Regions from separate parts of the Hahella sp. KA22 genome, predicted to be linked through region 3. Evidence: riboswitches for the same ligand, from Rfam matches in the RefSeq annotation. Region 3 holds a riboswitch; each other region holds the start of a gene.
What was found. Region 3 has a riboswitch for cobalamin ahead of EUZ85_RS01460 (ABC transporter substrate-binding protein). Riboswitches for the same ligand answer to the same signal wherever they lie in the genome.
Positions count from the first base shown of each region.

Region 1: it holds a riboswitch for cobalamin, as region 3 does, so the genes downstream of both, EUZ85_RS06540 (TonB-dependent siderophore receptor) here and EUZ85_RS01460 (ABC transporter substrate-binding protein) in region 3, are expected to answer to the same signal.
Region 2: it holds a riboswitch for cobalamin, as region 3 does, so the genes downstream of both, EUZ85_RS30950 (CbtB domain-containing protein) here and EUZ85_RS01460 (ABC transporter substrate-binding protein) in region 3, are expected to answer to the same signal.
Region 4: it holds a riboswitch for cobalamin, as region 3 does, so the genes downstream of both, EUZ85_RS00070 (CbtB domain-containing protein) here and EUZ85_RS01460 (ABC transporter substrate-binding protein) in region 3, are expected to answer to the same signal.

Region 1 covers NZ_CP035490.1:1,456,617-1,460,075, forward strand. The annotation lists gene EUZ85_RS06525 (hypothetical protein) at 1-305, shown strand, start outside; gene EUZ85_RS06530 (hypothetical protein) at 341-742, shown strand; gene EUZ85_RS06535 (DUF3012 domain-containing protein) at 887-1,075, shown strand; cobalamin riboswitch at 1,219-1,416, shown strand; gene EUZ85_RS06540 (TonB-dependent siderophore receptor) at 1,527-3,459, shown strand, end outside.
Region 2 covers NZ_CP035490.1:6,950,197-6,953,655, forward strand. The annotation lists gene cobD (threonine-phosphate decarboxylase CobD) at 1-734, opposite strand, end outside; gene cbiB (adenosylcobinamide-phosphate synthase CbiB) at 735-1,679, opposite strand; cobalamin riboswitch at 1,783-1,995, shown strand; gene EUZ85_RS30950 (CbtB domain-containing protein) at 2,020-2,196, shown strand; gene EUZ85_RS30955 (CbtA family protein) at 2,318-3,121, shown strand; gene EUZ85_RS30960 (ATP-binding protein) at 3,126-3,459, shown strand, end outside.
Region 3 covers NZ_CP035490.1:311,584-315,042, reverse strand. The annotation lists gene EUZ85_RS01470 (PLP-dependent aminotransferase family protein) at 1-736, shown strand, start outside; gene EUZ85_RS01465 (hypothetical protein) at 743-1,348, opposite strand; cobalamin riboswitch at 1,455-1,730, shown strand; gene EUZ85_RS01460 (ABC transporter substrate-binding protein) at 1,808-2,689, shown strand; gene EUZ85_RS01455 (iron ABC transporter permease) at 2,679-3,459, shown strand, end outside.
Region 4 covers NZ_CP035490.1:13,259-16,717, forward strand. The annotation lists gene cobD (threonine-phosphate decarboxylase CobD) at 1-334, opposite strand, end outside; gene cbiB (adenosylcobinamide-phosphate synthase CbiB) at 335-1,279, opposite strand; cobalamin riboswitch at 1,383-1,595, shown strand; gene EUZ85_RS00070 (CbtB domain-containing protein) at 1,620-1,796, shown strand; gene EUZ85_RS00075 (CbtA family protein) at 1,918-2,721, shown strand; gene EUZ85_RS00080 (ATP-binding protein) at 2,726-3,459, shown strand, end outside.

The DNA of each region.
Region 1 (3,459 bases), 1.1 Mb from region 3:
TTGGCACTCTGGCTACTGACATTGTTAAAGTCGGAGTTGCTGCTACGGTTGGCTCTGCTGCCGCATATGTTGTAGGCGCTTTCACCACTGTCGCTGTAGGCCCTTTGTTGGCTGCAGTTTTTCTTGGAGTTGCGACAAGTTTTTTACTTGAGGAGCTTGATCAAAAATATGGAGTTACTTCCGCTCTTATAGAGAGCTTGAATTCTTTGCATAATAAAACTATTGGTGAAGCGGCTCGTCAAGTCACTATATTTGAAAGTAACTTTATTGAGAGAGCGCTTATGAAAGCTACGAGTAGGTATTAATGATAGCTATGAGGAAAATTGTAATATGCGTAGCTATGTTGGTTTTAAATGTTGCTGCGTTGGCATTTGCAGCTAGATTTTTAGATGTCATTTATTTTGCTCAGCAGGAGGCGGCAAGTGGAGCTAATGTAATTGAGTTTCACGGTGGTGTGCGTTATTTGTTGCTGCCTCTAATAATACCTCTGATTACGGTTGTGGCAATAATTGAGCGACTAATAAAATCGAACTTCTTTAAAAGAATCCAAGGTGGAATATTAATCGCCGGAGGATTCCTTTTGCTTTTCTCGGGGTGGTGGGTTGAGAGATCTTCGACGTATTATATAGAAAACCTGGGCTACCAAGTATGTGGCGAAACCTATTCGGGGATATGGCTCACGGTTACTTTATACGCTGACAGTGTAGAAAATTGCGCCAGTGGCAAAGTTGAGGGTAGCTAAGCTTTTGAAGCAATTTAACCAGTCAGAATTGTGGATAGTTGCTCTCAATTGAAAATTTTCGCCCTCAATCTCCAAACTGACTGCCTCTGCCTTGTATACTTCTCGATTAAAGATGAACTTGTGAAATGACATTCAGGATTTCCTATGGCGATTAAACGCGTATCTTCTTGGCTATTGGTGGTGGGGTTGAGCTTGGGTGCTTTAGCCGGTTGCTCTCCCGAGGTGGGGAGCAAGGACTGGTGTGAGGATATGGCGACCAAGCCGAAGGGTGACTGGACGGCGAATGAGGCGACGGATTACGCCAAACATTGCCTGTTCCGCTCCGACAGTTAAGCGAGCAGACTCATCTCCTAACTTATTGGGAATAGGGGGAGGCTACATTTGGATAGTTTTCAACAGGTTGCCGCGACCCTGGCGCTTGTGGTTTGGGTGAGGCGCTTTGTGCGCCTTGACTTTACAGGGGCGGCCATTTAGCTTACGCCCCCATTGCATCAGGTGTCCTGAGAACATTCGTTCAAGGGATGAAACGGGAAGTCGGTTTAAGTCCGACGCTGCCCCCGCAACGGTAAATGAGTCAAACGACAACCCCCTGTCACTGCGGATTCGCGGGAAGACGTTGTCGCCGGTTACACCACTCATGAGCCCGGAGACCGGCCTGACGCCTGCTTATCGCGTGGCATAGCGGAGGGCTTTGCCGGGATTCGTCTGACTCGACTCCTTTCCCTCTTTGCTTGTATCCGCTGCGCAACAATTGCATTCACTGGCGCTACTCTTTCGGAACATTATGAGGCTTGTACCCCTTTTGCTTTTAGTTGGCTCACAACTGACCGGCGTTCGCGCGGAAGAGTTGGCGCCTGTTGTCGTCGAAGCCAAAGCTCCATCTGCGGATGAAATTGACGCGGAGTATCAAACTGGCTTTGTTAAGGTGATCAAGCGCGAGCAATTTGACTCGAAAGTCGCCACCGTCGCAGACGTGCTGAAGAATGAAACCGGCGTGCAAGTGCGTCAGAGCGGCGGGCTGGGATCATACTCCGCTGTTTATCTTCGTGGCTCCACCAGTAAGCAGGTGAACGTTTATCTAGATGGAGTATTGTTAAACGATGCGACTGGCGGCTCGGTGGACTTGAGCCAGATATTGCTGAGCGGCATTGAGCAGATTGAAATTTATAAAGGCGCAACGCCGATTCAGCTGGGCTACTCTGGCGTCGGCGGCGCGATCAATATCAAATCTCTTCGTTTCAGCAAACCCCTCAGACAATTAAGTCTTGGGTATGGCTCATTCAACAGTCGTAAAGGGGCGCTTACATTCGCCGATAGCGTTGGCGAAACCAACTACCTGGCGTCCCTTGATTATCTCGGCAGTGATAACGACTTCGAGATGCTGAACAACAACCAGACCGAATTTAATCCCTACGATGATCGTGTGGAACGTCGTCGCAATGCGGATTTCAGTCAGTTCAATGGCATGCTGACGGCGGAACGCAGCCTGTCGGATAGCACGGATTTGCAACTGATGGCGCAACATTTCAATAAAGATCAGCATCTGCCTGACATCGCTAATCTGGAGAGCACGCGAACCAGTCTGGATACGGACTTCACTCGTCTGCAGAGCAAACTGAGCTTTGCCCGAAATACACAGGAAAATTATTCGGGGCGCATTTTCTTGTCCACACAAGAAGAGCGTTATGACGACAGTCAAAGCCGCATTGGCCTGGGCGTGCAGAAAACTCGGGCTGACACGGATGTGGTCGGCGCCGAGTTATATGGCTCCTATTCAATCGGTCTGCATCTGCTCTCCGCTACCTTGGAGGCGCGCCGGGAAACTTATCAGGAAGAGGACCTGACCGGGCGCAGGCAAAAGCAGGAGTTCGAGCGTTTTACCTACTTGCTGGGTGTGCAAGACGAGTGGGCGGATGCTGAAGATATCTGGTTGGTGCGCCTGAGCGCGCGCCAATACTTTCTTGAAGATGAGACTCCCGCTGCATCCATGAGCGGGCGCACGGAGGTGGCTTCCGATTCCGCTCAATATCATTCATTGCAGGCTGGCGTTCGTTACCGCCTGACAGATTGGCTGTCGCTCAAGTCCAATGCATCCCGGGATGTGAGGTTCCCTCAGTTAGCGGAGAAGTTCGGCGATAGAGGATTCTTCATTGGTAATAGTGAGTTGCACCCGGAAACAGCGTTGAATGGTGACATCGGATTTGAAGTGGGCGTAGATAGTTTTAGTGTATCTGCGGCCTATTTCTATCGGGATTTAAAAGATGCTATCGTCCCCTCTTATGACTCAAGGGGAGTCGGCCGCTTTGAGAATGTCGGCAAAGCAAGGGTTAGCGGAGTGGAAGTGGACGCCATGTATCGACCTGTTCCCGCCTGGACGTTTATCGCCAGAAGCACCGCCCAGGACACAGAAAACCTGTCAGACGCCCGTGACCTGCACGGTAAACAACTGGCGGGCGCCTACACCTATTCCCACTTTTTATCCGCCGCCTGGAGTATCGGGCGCATCACCACCTCCGTCGAGTATCGTCATGAATCCGGGGCTTATTACGACAGCGCTCAGGAAACGGAAGTGGAAGATCAAAACATTGTCGATGTGGTGGGGCGCTGGTCCGATGGCGAGACTACCGTTGAAGTCAGCGCAAACAATGTGACCGATGAAGTCGTTGAAGCTTTTAACGGTTACCCTTCTCCTGGGCGACACTATTTTGTGTCTTTAC
Region 2 (3,459 bases), 320 kb from region 3:
CCAAGCCGGCGCTGCAATGCCGCCAGCCAGTGAGGCGCCGCCGCCACAAATCCCAATCGCACTCCCGGCCAACCGAAAAATTTGCCGAATGAGCGCAACACCACAATGTTTTCCGGCAGGGTCTCGCCCAGCAGGCTGGAATCTGTCTCCGCATCGGCGAAGGCTTCGTCCACCACCATCAATGCGCCCGTGGACTGCAGTCGCTGCGCCAACTCACGTAGCGCCGCCAATGGCGTCCTACGGGCGGCGGGGTTATTCGGATTAATCGCCACCAGGGCGCGCAAGTTTTCTGTCTGCGCCAGACGCGCCGCCGCTCCCGCCAGATCTCCTGCAGGGTAATGAATAATTTTGAAGCCTTGACGACGCCAGTGATGCTCATGTTCGCGATAGCCGACGTCCGGCAGCGCCGCCACACCTGGGGCGCAGCAGGCGGGCAGATGTTGAATCGCCCATTGCGTGCCGGGAATCGCCAGCAGGGAATCCGTCCCGTAATAAACGCTGGCGGCCTGTTGCAACGCCGGGTCGGCATAAGGCAGACGTCGAAACACCTCTGCCGGAATGCTGGTCAGCGGGTATGGAAAAGGGCTGACGCCGGTGGATAAATCCAGCCAGTCAGCGGCGGCAACGCCATACAGGCGGCTGTATTTATCCAGATCGCCGCCATGGACGGGAGCCGGCTCATCATCCTGAAGGTCCACGTGTCCGGCCCCGTTATCAAAGTCGCTCCCGTTCATTCAACCCGCTCCCCACAGCCATAGCACGCCCACTCCCAAAGCCACTGTCGCCGTCCACAACGCCAGAGAGCGATTGATCAGTCCACAGGCGCGCTCAATGGATTGCGCCGTGGCGGCGTCGCCGCAGCCCAGTGAAGGCCGATGCTGCAGACTGCCGTGATAGGTCGCCGCGCCGCCGAGCCGCACCCGCAGCGCGCCCGCGCCCGCCGCCATGACCGGCCCTGCATTGGGACTTTTCCATTGCGCGCCCTGAGCGCGCCAGCATCGCAGGGCGCTGTCCATGGCCCCGCAGCAGGCGTAACTGAAGGCGGTCAGACGGGCGGGAATCCAGTTGAGCACATCGTCAAGTCGCGCCGCCGCCCAGCCAAAACTTAAATAACGCGGGCTCTTATAGCCCCACATTGCATCCAGGGTATTGCTGAGGCGATACAACACCACGCCGGGAACGCCGGCGAGCAGAAACCAGAAGATGGCGGCGAAGATGGCGTCGTTGCCGTTTTCAAGAGCGGATTCCGTGGCGGCGGAGGCGATCTCCTCCTCCCCCAGTTCGGCGGTGTCGCGACTGACGATCATGGATAGACTGCGCCGCGCCGCCTCCGCGTCATGCCTGCGTAATGGCGCGGCGACCTGACGCACATGCTCCAGCAGACTGCGCCAACCGATGGCGAGATAAAGCACGAAGGCGGAAAAGATAATGTGTCCCCAGGTGGAAGACTCACTCCACGCGTTCGCCAGCCAGGCGAGCGCCGCCCAGGGCAGAATCGCGGCAGTCACCGCCGCCGCGCCAAGCGCGCGGGTTGCTGAGGAAGAGAAGTCGGCGATGCGAATCGCTCCCTCCACCCAACCGGCGTAACGCCCGAAACCAACCAAAGGATGCAGCCGGCGCGGTTCTCCCAACAGGGCGTCGAAAGTCAGGGCGAGGACAAGAATCAGCAATGTATCCATTGGTCAGTATGCGCCAGGCTCATGATGAGGCGGCCTATTCTCACCATGGTCCGCGCTCAATGCAACCCGCTAACTTGTTGACTTCCCCTGGGTTCAGCCAATAGCATATCCCGCTGACCAAGGTGCTCGACCACGAGATAATCGGGAAATCTGGTGCGCAATATGCTAATCCAGTGCTGCCCCCGCAACGGTAATCGAAAGTAATTTGCCAACGCCACTGTGTCGTCAGTTTTGACATGGGAAGGCGCAAATGTTGTGTCGAAAATGCTTCGACCTTTCGTAAGCCCGGAGACCGGCCTTGCTTTATCCACTGCAGTTCGTACGGGTAGGTGCGCAGATCATGCAAACTAAAAATCTCTCTCTTCCATTGCTGGCTTCCAATAACGCAGCGCTACAACTTATCGGCGCCATGTGCTTCGGCGGACTGATTCTGTTCGCAGTGGGCTTTCTGTCCATGGATGCGGCTCACAACGCCGCTCACGACACCCGGCACGCGTTTGCTTTCCCCTGTCACTAACAGTTACTGAATTCTGAGGCCCTGCCAGGGCCAGACGTTCGCCTGTCTAACTTGACGCCGCACCTCTTGTGCGGCGCTTGCGCGCATAGCGACGTCACACCGCATTGCATGAGGAAGAGACATGTTGATTCAGCGTATTATCCTGGCGTCGCTGCTGGTTGGCCTGTTGGCTGGCGGGCTGTTGAGCGCCGTACAACACTCCCAGGTCACCAGCATTATTCTGGAGGCGGAAACCTACGAAGGCGATGAAGCGCCAGAGCCCGTTGCCGTGGCGGAGCACCAGCACGCGGCGACGGGCGCCCATCACTCCCATGAGCACGATCACGGCGCGGCGGAATCTGGCGGCCATCACCATGGCGAAGACGCCTGGGCGCCAGAGGACGGTCTGGAGCGCACCCTGTACACCCTGCTTGCCAACGTGCTCGCCGGAATCGGCTTCAGTGCGCTCATGCTGGCCTGTATGACCGCCGCCAGACTCAGCGGCAAAGGCGGCGCAGGCTGGGGCGCGGGATTATTATGGGGACTGGCGGGCTATGGCGTTTTCTTTGTCGCTCCCGCCCTGGGACTGCCGCCGGAGATTCCCGGCATGCAGGCCGCCGCACTGGAAAATCGCCAGTTGTGGTGGATCGCCACCGCCCTGGTTACTGCGATCGGTTTCGCCTTGCTGGCGTTCGCACCGGCATGGAAAAAGCTGGGCGGACTGCCTCTGCTGATTATTCCGCATTTGGTCGGCGCGCCGCACGCCAATGCGCCGGAGTTCGCCGCCGCCAACCCACAGGCTCTGCAGGCGCTACAGATGCTGCATCATCAATTCATCACCGCCGCCACCCTGACCAACGCGCTGTTCTGGGTGATCGTCGGACTGGCCTGCGCCTGGTTCCTGCGCCGTTGGAGCAGCCAGGACGTCGCGCGGCAGGCGCGCTGAGTCAATGGACGTCGCCGCCCCGCCAGCTCTCGCCGCCTACCCATTCGCCGCGGTTGTCGGCCAGCAACCGCTAAAAACTGCGTTATTGCTCGCCGCCATCAATCCTCATCTGGGGGGCGTATTGATCAGCGGTCCGCGCGGCTCCGCCAAGTCGACGCTGGCGCGGGGACTGGCGGATTTATTGCCGGAGGCGGCGGACAAGTTCGTCACCCTGCCCCTGGGCGCGTCTGAAGAACGCCTGATCGGCAGCATTGACCTGCAACAGGCCATGGGCGAGCGACGCGTGCAGTTTAATCCCGGCCTGTTGGCCAAAGCTCACGGCGGCGTGCTTTATATCG
Region 3 (3,459 bases):
CGGGCTCAGCCTGGAGGCGCTGCAACTGGCGTTGGAGCTGTGGCCGGTCAAAGCCTGCGTGGCCATGCCCAACTTTAGCAATCCTCTTGGATGTCTGATGCCGGATGAGCGCAAGGAACAGTTGGTGCGCTTGCTGGAAGTCCGAGGCGTTCCTTTGATCGAAAATGATATCTACGGCGAGCTGGGCTTTTCCGGCCTGCGTCCGCGCGCGGCGAAGAGTTATGACCGTGCCGGCGGCGTGCTGTATTGCTCGTCGTTTTCCAAATCAATCGCCCCCGGTTTGCGGGTGGGATGGATGGCTCCAGGGCGCTGGCGGACGCGGGTCGGTTACCTGAAATTCGCCAGCACCCTGGCCTGCCCAAGCTTGCCGCAGATGGCGGTGGCGCATTATCTGGCGCAAGCGGATTTCGACCGCCATCTGCGGCGTATGCGCCATGAGTTCGCGGTGCATGTGGAGCGCATGACGACGGCGGTGCTGCGGTATTTTCCCGCAGGCGTACGGGTATCGCAGCCGGCGGGTGGGTTTGTATTGTGGGTGGAGCTGGAGGAGGACTGCGATACGGTTGCGTTGTATCGCAAAGCGCTGGCCGCTGGCGTGAGCATTGCGCCGGGAACTCTGTTCAGCGGCGACGGCGACAAGTACAGACATTGCCTGCGGCTCAATTGCGCGGCGCCCTGGACGGCGGAGGCGGAAGACGCGATCCGCCAGTTGGGCGTTTGGCTGCGCGCGGGCTAAGCGAGATTACCAGCCGAAGCTGAACGTGGGATCAATGAAGAACATGACGCCGCTATAACAGGCGAGCATCAGAAAGCTGCTGATAAAGCCGTGAAAAGCGGTCTTGTAGCCGGCTTCTTCGTCCTTCTTGAAAAGAAAGCGATAACCTGCGAAACAGCTCAAACCAATCACAAACAGCGCTACCAGGGCGAAGCCGCCGTTGATCACCTGCATATTGATGATGAAATTCTCTCGCGCCGTAACAGCCGCCGGCGCTTCGTCCGGATACAGGATAAAAGAGCCCGGCAGCAATGGGTGGGCGGTGGCTTCAATGGTGTAACGATAGAAAGGCCAGAAGCGTCCGCAGCGGGCGAGCAGGCGATCGCCTTCCTGAGCGCTGACCACGGCGCTGGCGGCGAATAGCGGGCCGCCGCAAAGATCGAACTCCTTTTTCACCTCTTCCCGGCTGTGCAGTTCGACACTGCGTTCGATGCTCACCGGCGACCAGCCGGTCAGATTGAAGACGGTATATTCCAACAGGCTCAAGCCATAGGCCAGTCCAGCATACATGAACACGAGGAACAGCAGACGTTTCAGAATGAGTCCATGGCGGGACAAGGGCGCGTCGGTCATACAGTCTTATTCTTGTCGGTAATTACGGGAGCGTAAAACTGACACAATCTTGCAGACAGGTCCAGCGCCCCTCAGCGGCTTTCTGGACTTAAAATGACCAATTCACGATAATGTGGGCCGCAATGGTTCCAGTTGCTCAAAGTTCGATCATTTTCGATGAGAGCAGGATTAAATGGGAATCCGGTGAGCGCGACTTTATGCGCGTTCGATCAGCCGGAGCTGTCCCCGCAACTGTGAGCGAAGAGTTCGTCCCGGATAACGCCGCCCCTCCTTATCGCGACGTTATCAAAGGCCACTGGGTGGAGATCGTCTCCATGTTGGGAAGGCGGGACAGGACTACGAAACGCAAGCCAGGAGACCTGCCATTGTTTGACTCCCATTCGGAGCCTGTTTTATCCGACCGTAAACGGGGAATTTACGCCGGATTCGCACCTCGCATCGATTCAAGGCGGCATCTGCATGTTGGTTAAGGCTTTTCGGGCCCTGGGATTGCTATCAGCGTTTACTTTCACACTTTCCGTCAACGCGGGCGATGTTCGCGCGGCTGAGCCGACGGTCATGTCGGTCAACCAGTGCGTTGATCAAATGATGGGGTATCTCGCCCCGGAAAATCTGGTGTCGGTCACCTGGCTCAGTCATCAGCCCTCTGAGCTGGAAATTGCGTCGACGTTGCGTGAGATTCCCGCCAATTTTGGTTTTATCGAGCAAGTGCTGGAACTCCGGCCGGATATCGTGATGGCGGGTCAGTATGGCGCGTCTTCGCTTAAGCCGCTGGTGCGGAAGTTCAATATGCGTTGGGTGGAGATTCCCTTACCGCAATCCCTCGATGATTTGGCGTCAAGCTGGAGCCTTATGGGGGAAGCCGTTCGCAAACCCGGGCAGGCTGCGGCGATTGTAAGCGAGCTGAGGGCCTATTTCGCCAGGGTTCACGAACGTATAGCGGACAAGCAAGTCAGGGCGCTGATTCTGAACGCCAATGGCTGGATAGCTGGCGAGGGTAATTTCCAGGACGCCTTTCTGGACGCCATCGGCGTGATTAATGTGGCGAGCGAGCAGGGCGTGCAAGGTTGGGGGCAAGTGGATCTGGAGACGCTGGTGCGCTGGCGGCCGGATTTATTGCTCATGGTCAGCAACAGCTATGACAGCGAGGCGTTGGCGACGAATTGGGTGGAGCATCCTTTATTGAAGCGCCGTCCTTCCCGTTTCGAACCTTTGTATATCCCCGCTGACTGGCTCTCCTGTGGAACGCCCGCCATGACGCTGGCGGCCCAAAAAGTAGCGGATCATATACTGACGCAAGAGCGTAAAGCGTCCGGGTCGGAGACTGCGGATGACTTATAACCGTTTGCTCCTGATTCTGAGTGTGACGCTGGCCTTTTTGATCGGTTTGTCTCTTTGCACCGGCCGGGTCACCGGGGTGAGCTGGCCGGGGTGGGATCTGGAAACCCAATTGATTCTATGGGAAATCCGGCTGCCGCGGACACTATTGGCGCTGCTATGTGGAACGGTATTGGCGCTATCCGGCGCCGTGTTGCAGGGACTGCTACGCAATCCGCTGGCGGACGCCGGCGTACTGGGGGTTTCCTCCACGGCGGCCCTAAGTTCGGTGTGCGCCATCTACTTTGGCTTTTCAGCGAGCGGACTGTTTACGCCAGTGGCGGGCATTATCGGCGCCATGCTGGGACTGCTGGCGCTGGTAATGATCGTGGGATCGGAAGCGGGCATCGTGATGATCATTCTCGCCGGCGCCGCCATTAATTCGTTCAGTTCAGCGCTGACGGCGCTGGCTTTGAATATGGCGCCGAATCCTTTCGCGGTGCAGGACATTCTATTCTGGCTGATGGGGTCATTCGAACACCGCACCCTGCAGCACTTTTACTTGGCGGCGCCGCCTGCGTTGTTGGGGATGGCGTTGCTGTTCAGTGTGTCGCGCTCACTGGATGTTCTGTCGCTGGGAGAAAACACCGCCCGCTCCATGGGCGTACGTCTGCAGAAAGTACAATGGGTGGCCGGCCTGGGGGTGGCGTTGGCGGTGGGCGCCAGCGTGGCGGTGAGCGGCGTAATTGGCTTCGTGGGGCTGGTGGTGCCTCACATGCTGCGACCGTTTACCG
Region 4 (3,459 bases), 300 kb from region 3:
GCAGCGCCGCCACACCTGGGGCGCAGCAGGCGGGCAGATGTTGAATCGCCCATTGCGTGCCGGGAATCGCCAGCAGGGAATCCGTCCCGTAATAAACGCTGGCGGCCTGTTGCAACGCCGGGTCGGCATAAGGCAGACGTCGAAACACCTCTGCCGGAATGCTGGTCAGCGGGTATGGAAAAGGGCTGACGCCGGTGGATAAATCCAGCCAGTCAGCGGCGGCAACGCCATACAGGCGGCTGTATTTATCCAGATCGCCGCCATGGACGGGAGCCGGCTCATCATCCTGAAGGTCCACGTGTCCGGCCCCGTTATCAAAGTCGCTCCCGTTCATTCAACCCGCTCCCCACAGCCATAGCACGCCCACTCCCAAAGCCACTGTCGCCGTCCACAACGCCAGAGAGCGATTGATCAGTCCACAGGCGCGCTCAATGGATTGCGCCGTGGCGGCGTCGCCGCAGCCCAGTGAAGGCCGATGCTGCAGACTGCCGTGATAGGTCGCCGCGCCGCCGAGCCGCACCCGCAGCGCGCCCGCGCCCGCCGCCATGACCGGCCCTGCATTGGGACTTTTCCATTGCGCGCCCTGAGCGCGCCAGCATCGCAGGGCGCTGTCCATGGCCCCGCAGCAGGCGTAACTGAAGGCGGTCAGACGGGCGGGAATCCAGTTGAGCACATCGTCAAGTCGCGCCGCCGCCCAGCCAAAACTTAAATAACGCGGGCTCTTATAGCCCCACATTGCATCCAGGGTATTGCTGAGGCGATACAACACCACGCCGGGAACGCCGGCGAGCAGAAACCAGAAGATGGCGGCGAAGATGGCGTCGTTGCCGTTTTCAAGAGCGGATTCCGTGGCGGCGGAGGCGATCTCCTCCTCCCCCAGTTCGGCGGTGTCGCGACTGACGATCATGGATAGACTGCGCCGCGCCGCCTCCGCGTCATGCCTGCGTAATGGCGCGGCGACCTGACGCACATGCTCCAGCAGACTGCGCCAACCGATGGCGAGATAAAGCACGAAGGCGGAAAAGATAATGTGTCCCCAGGTGGAAGACTCACTCCACGCGTTCGCCAGCCAGGCGAGCGCCGCCCAGGGCAGAATCGCGGCAGTCACCGCCGCCGCGCCAAGCGCGCGGGTTGCTGAGGAAGAGAAGTCGGCGATGCGAATCGCTCCCTCCACCCAACCGGCGTAACGCCCGAAACCAACCAAAGGATGCAGCCGGCGCGGTTCTCCCAACAGGGCGTCGAAAGTCAGGGCGAGGACAAGAATCAGCAATGTATCCATTGGTCAGTATGCGCCAGGCTCATGATGAGGCGGCCTATTCTCACCATGGTCCGCGCTCAATGCAACCCGCTAACTTGTTGACTTCCCCTGGGTTCAGCCAATAGCATATCCCGCTGACCAAGGTGCTCGACCACGAGATAATCGGGAAATCTGGTGCGCAATATGCTAATCCAGTGCTGCCCCCGCAACGGTAATCGAAAGTAATTTGCCAACGCCACTGTGTCGTCAGTTTTGACATGGGAAGGCGCAAATGTTGTGTCGAAAATGCTTCGACCTTTCGTAAGCCCGGAGACCGGCCTTGCTTTATCCACTGCAGTTCGTACGGGTAGGTGCGCAGATCATGCAAACTAAAAATCTCTCTCTTCCATTGCTGGCTTCCAATAACGCAGCGCTACAACTTATCGGCGCCATGTGCTTCGGCGGACTGATTCTGTTCGCAGTGGGCTTTCTGTCCATGGATGCGGCTCACAACGCCGCTCACGACACCCGGCACGCGTTTGCTTTCCCCTGTCACTAACAGTTACTGAATTCTGAGGCCCTGCCAGGGCCAGACGTTCGCCTGTCTAACTTGACGCCGCACCTCTTGTGCGGCGCTTGCGCGCATAGCGACGTCACACCGCATTGCATGAGGAAGAGACATGTTGATTCAGCGTATTATCCTGGCGTCGCTGCTGGTTGGCCTGTTGGCTGGCGGGCTGTTGAGCGCCGTACAACACTCCCAGGTCACCAGCATTATTCTGGAGGCGGAAACCTACGAAGGCGATGAAGCGCCAGAGCCCGTTGCCGTGGCGGAGCACCAGCACGCGGCGACGGGCGCCCATCACTCCCATGAGCACGATCACGGCGCGGCGGAATCTGGCGGCCATCACCATGGCGAAGACGCCTGGGCGCCAGAGGACGGTCTGGAGCGCACCCTGTACACCCTGCTTGCCAACGTGCTCGCCGGAATCGGCTTCAGTGCGCTCATGCTGGCCTGTATGACCGCCGCCAGACTCAGCGGCAAAGGCGGCGCAGGCTGGGGCGCGGGATTATTATGGGGACTGGCGGGCTATGGCGTTTTCTTTGTCGCTCCCGCCCTGGGACTGCCGCCGGAGATTCCCGGCATGCAGGCCGCCGCACTGGAAAATCGCCAGTTGTGGTGGATCGCCACCGCCCTGGTTACTGCGATCGGTTTCGCCTTGCTGGCGTTCGCACCGGCATGGAAAAAGCTGGGCGGACTGCCTCTGCTGATTATTCCGCATTTGGTCGGCGCGCCGCACGCCAATGCGCCGGAGTTCGCCGCCGCCAACCCACAGGCTCTGCAGGCGCTACAGATGCTGCATCATCAATTCATCACCGCCGCCACCCTGACCAACGCGCTGTTCTGGGTGATCGTCGGACTGGCCTGCGCCTGGTTCCTGCGCCGTTGGAGCAGCCAGGACGTCGCGCGGCAGGCGCGCTGAGTCAATGGACGTCGCCGCCCCGCCAGCTCTCGCCGCCTACCCATTCGCCGCGGTTGTCGGCCAGCAACCGCTAAAAACTGCGTTATTGCTCGCCGCCATCAATCCTCATCTGGGGGGCGTATTGATCAGCGGTCCGCGCGGCTCCGCCAAGTCGACGCTGGCGCGGGGACTGGCGGATTTATTGCCGGAGGCGGCGGACAAGTTCGTCACCCTGCCCCTGGGCGCGTCTGAAGAACGCCTGATCGGCAGCATTGACCTGCAACAGGCCATGGGCGAGCGACGCGTGCAGTTTAATCCCGGCCTGTTGGCCAAAGCTCACGGCGGCGTGCTTTATATCGATGAAGTCAATCTGCTGCCCGACCCCTTGGTGGACGCCCTGCTTGATACGGCGGCCTCGGGCGTGAACTTTGTCGAACGGGACGGCCTCAGTCACAGCCATCCGGCGCAGTTTATTCTGATCGGCACCATGAACCCGGATGAAGGCGAACTGCGACCGCAGTTACAGGACCGTTTCGGTCTCGCCGTCACTCTGGATGAAACCTACGACGTTGAACAGCGCATGGCTATCGTGGAGCGACGTCTGGCCTTCGAACAGGACCGCGAGGCCTATCTGGCGCAATGGCGCGACGCTCAGCAAGATCTGCAAACCCGCATCGCCGCCGCCCGCGGGCGCCTGTCACAGGTTCTCTGCCCTTCAGATATACAACGGGATATCGCCAGCCAATGCCTCGCCGCTGG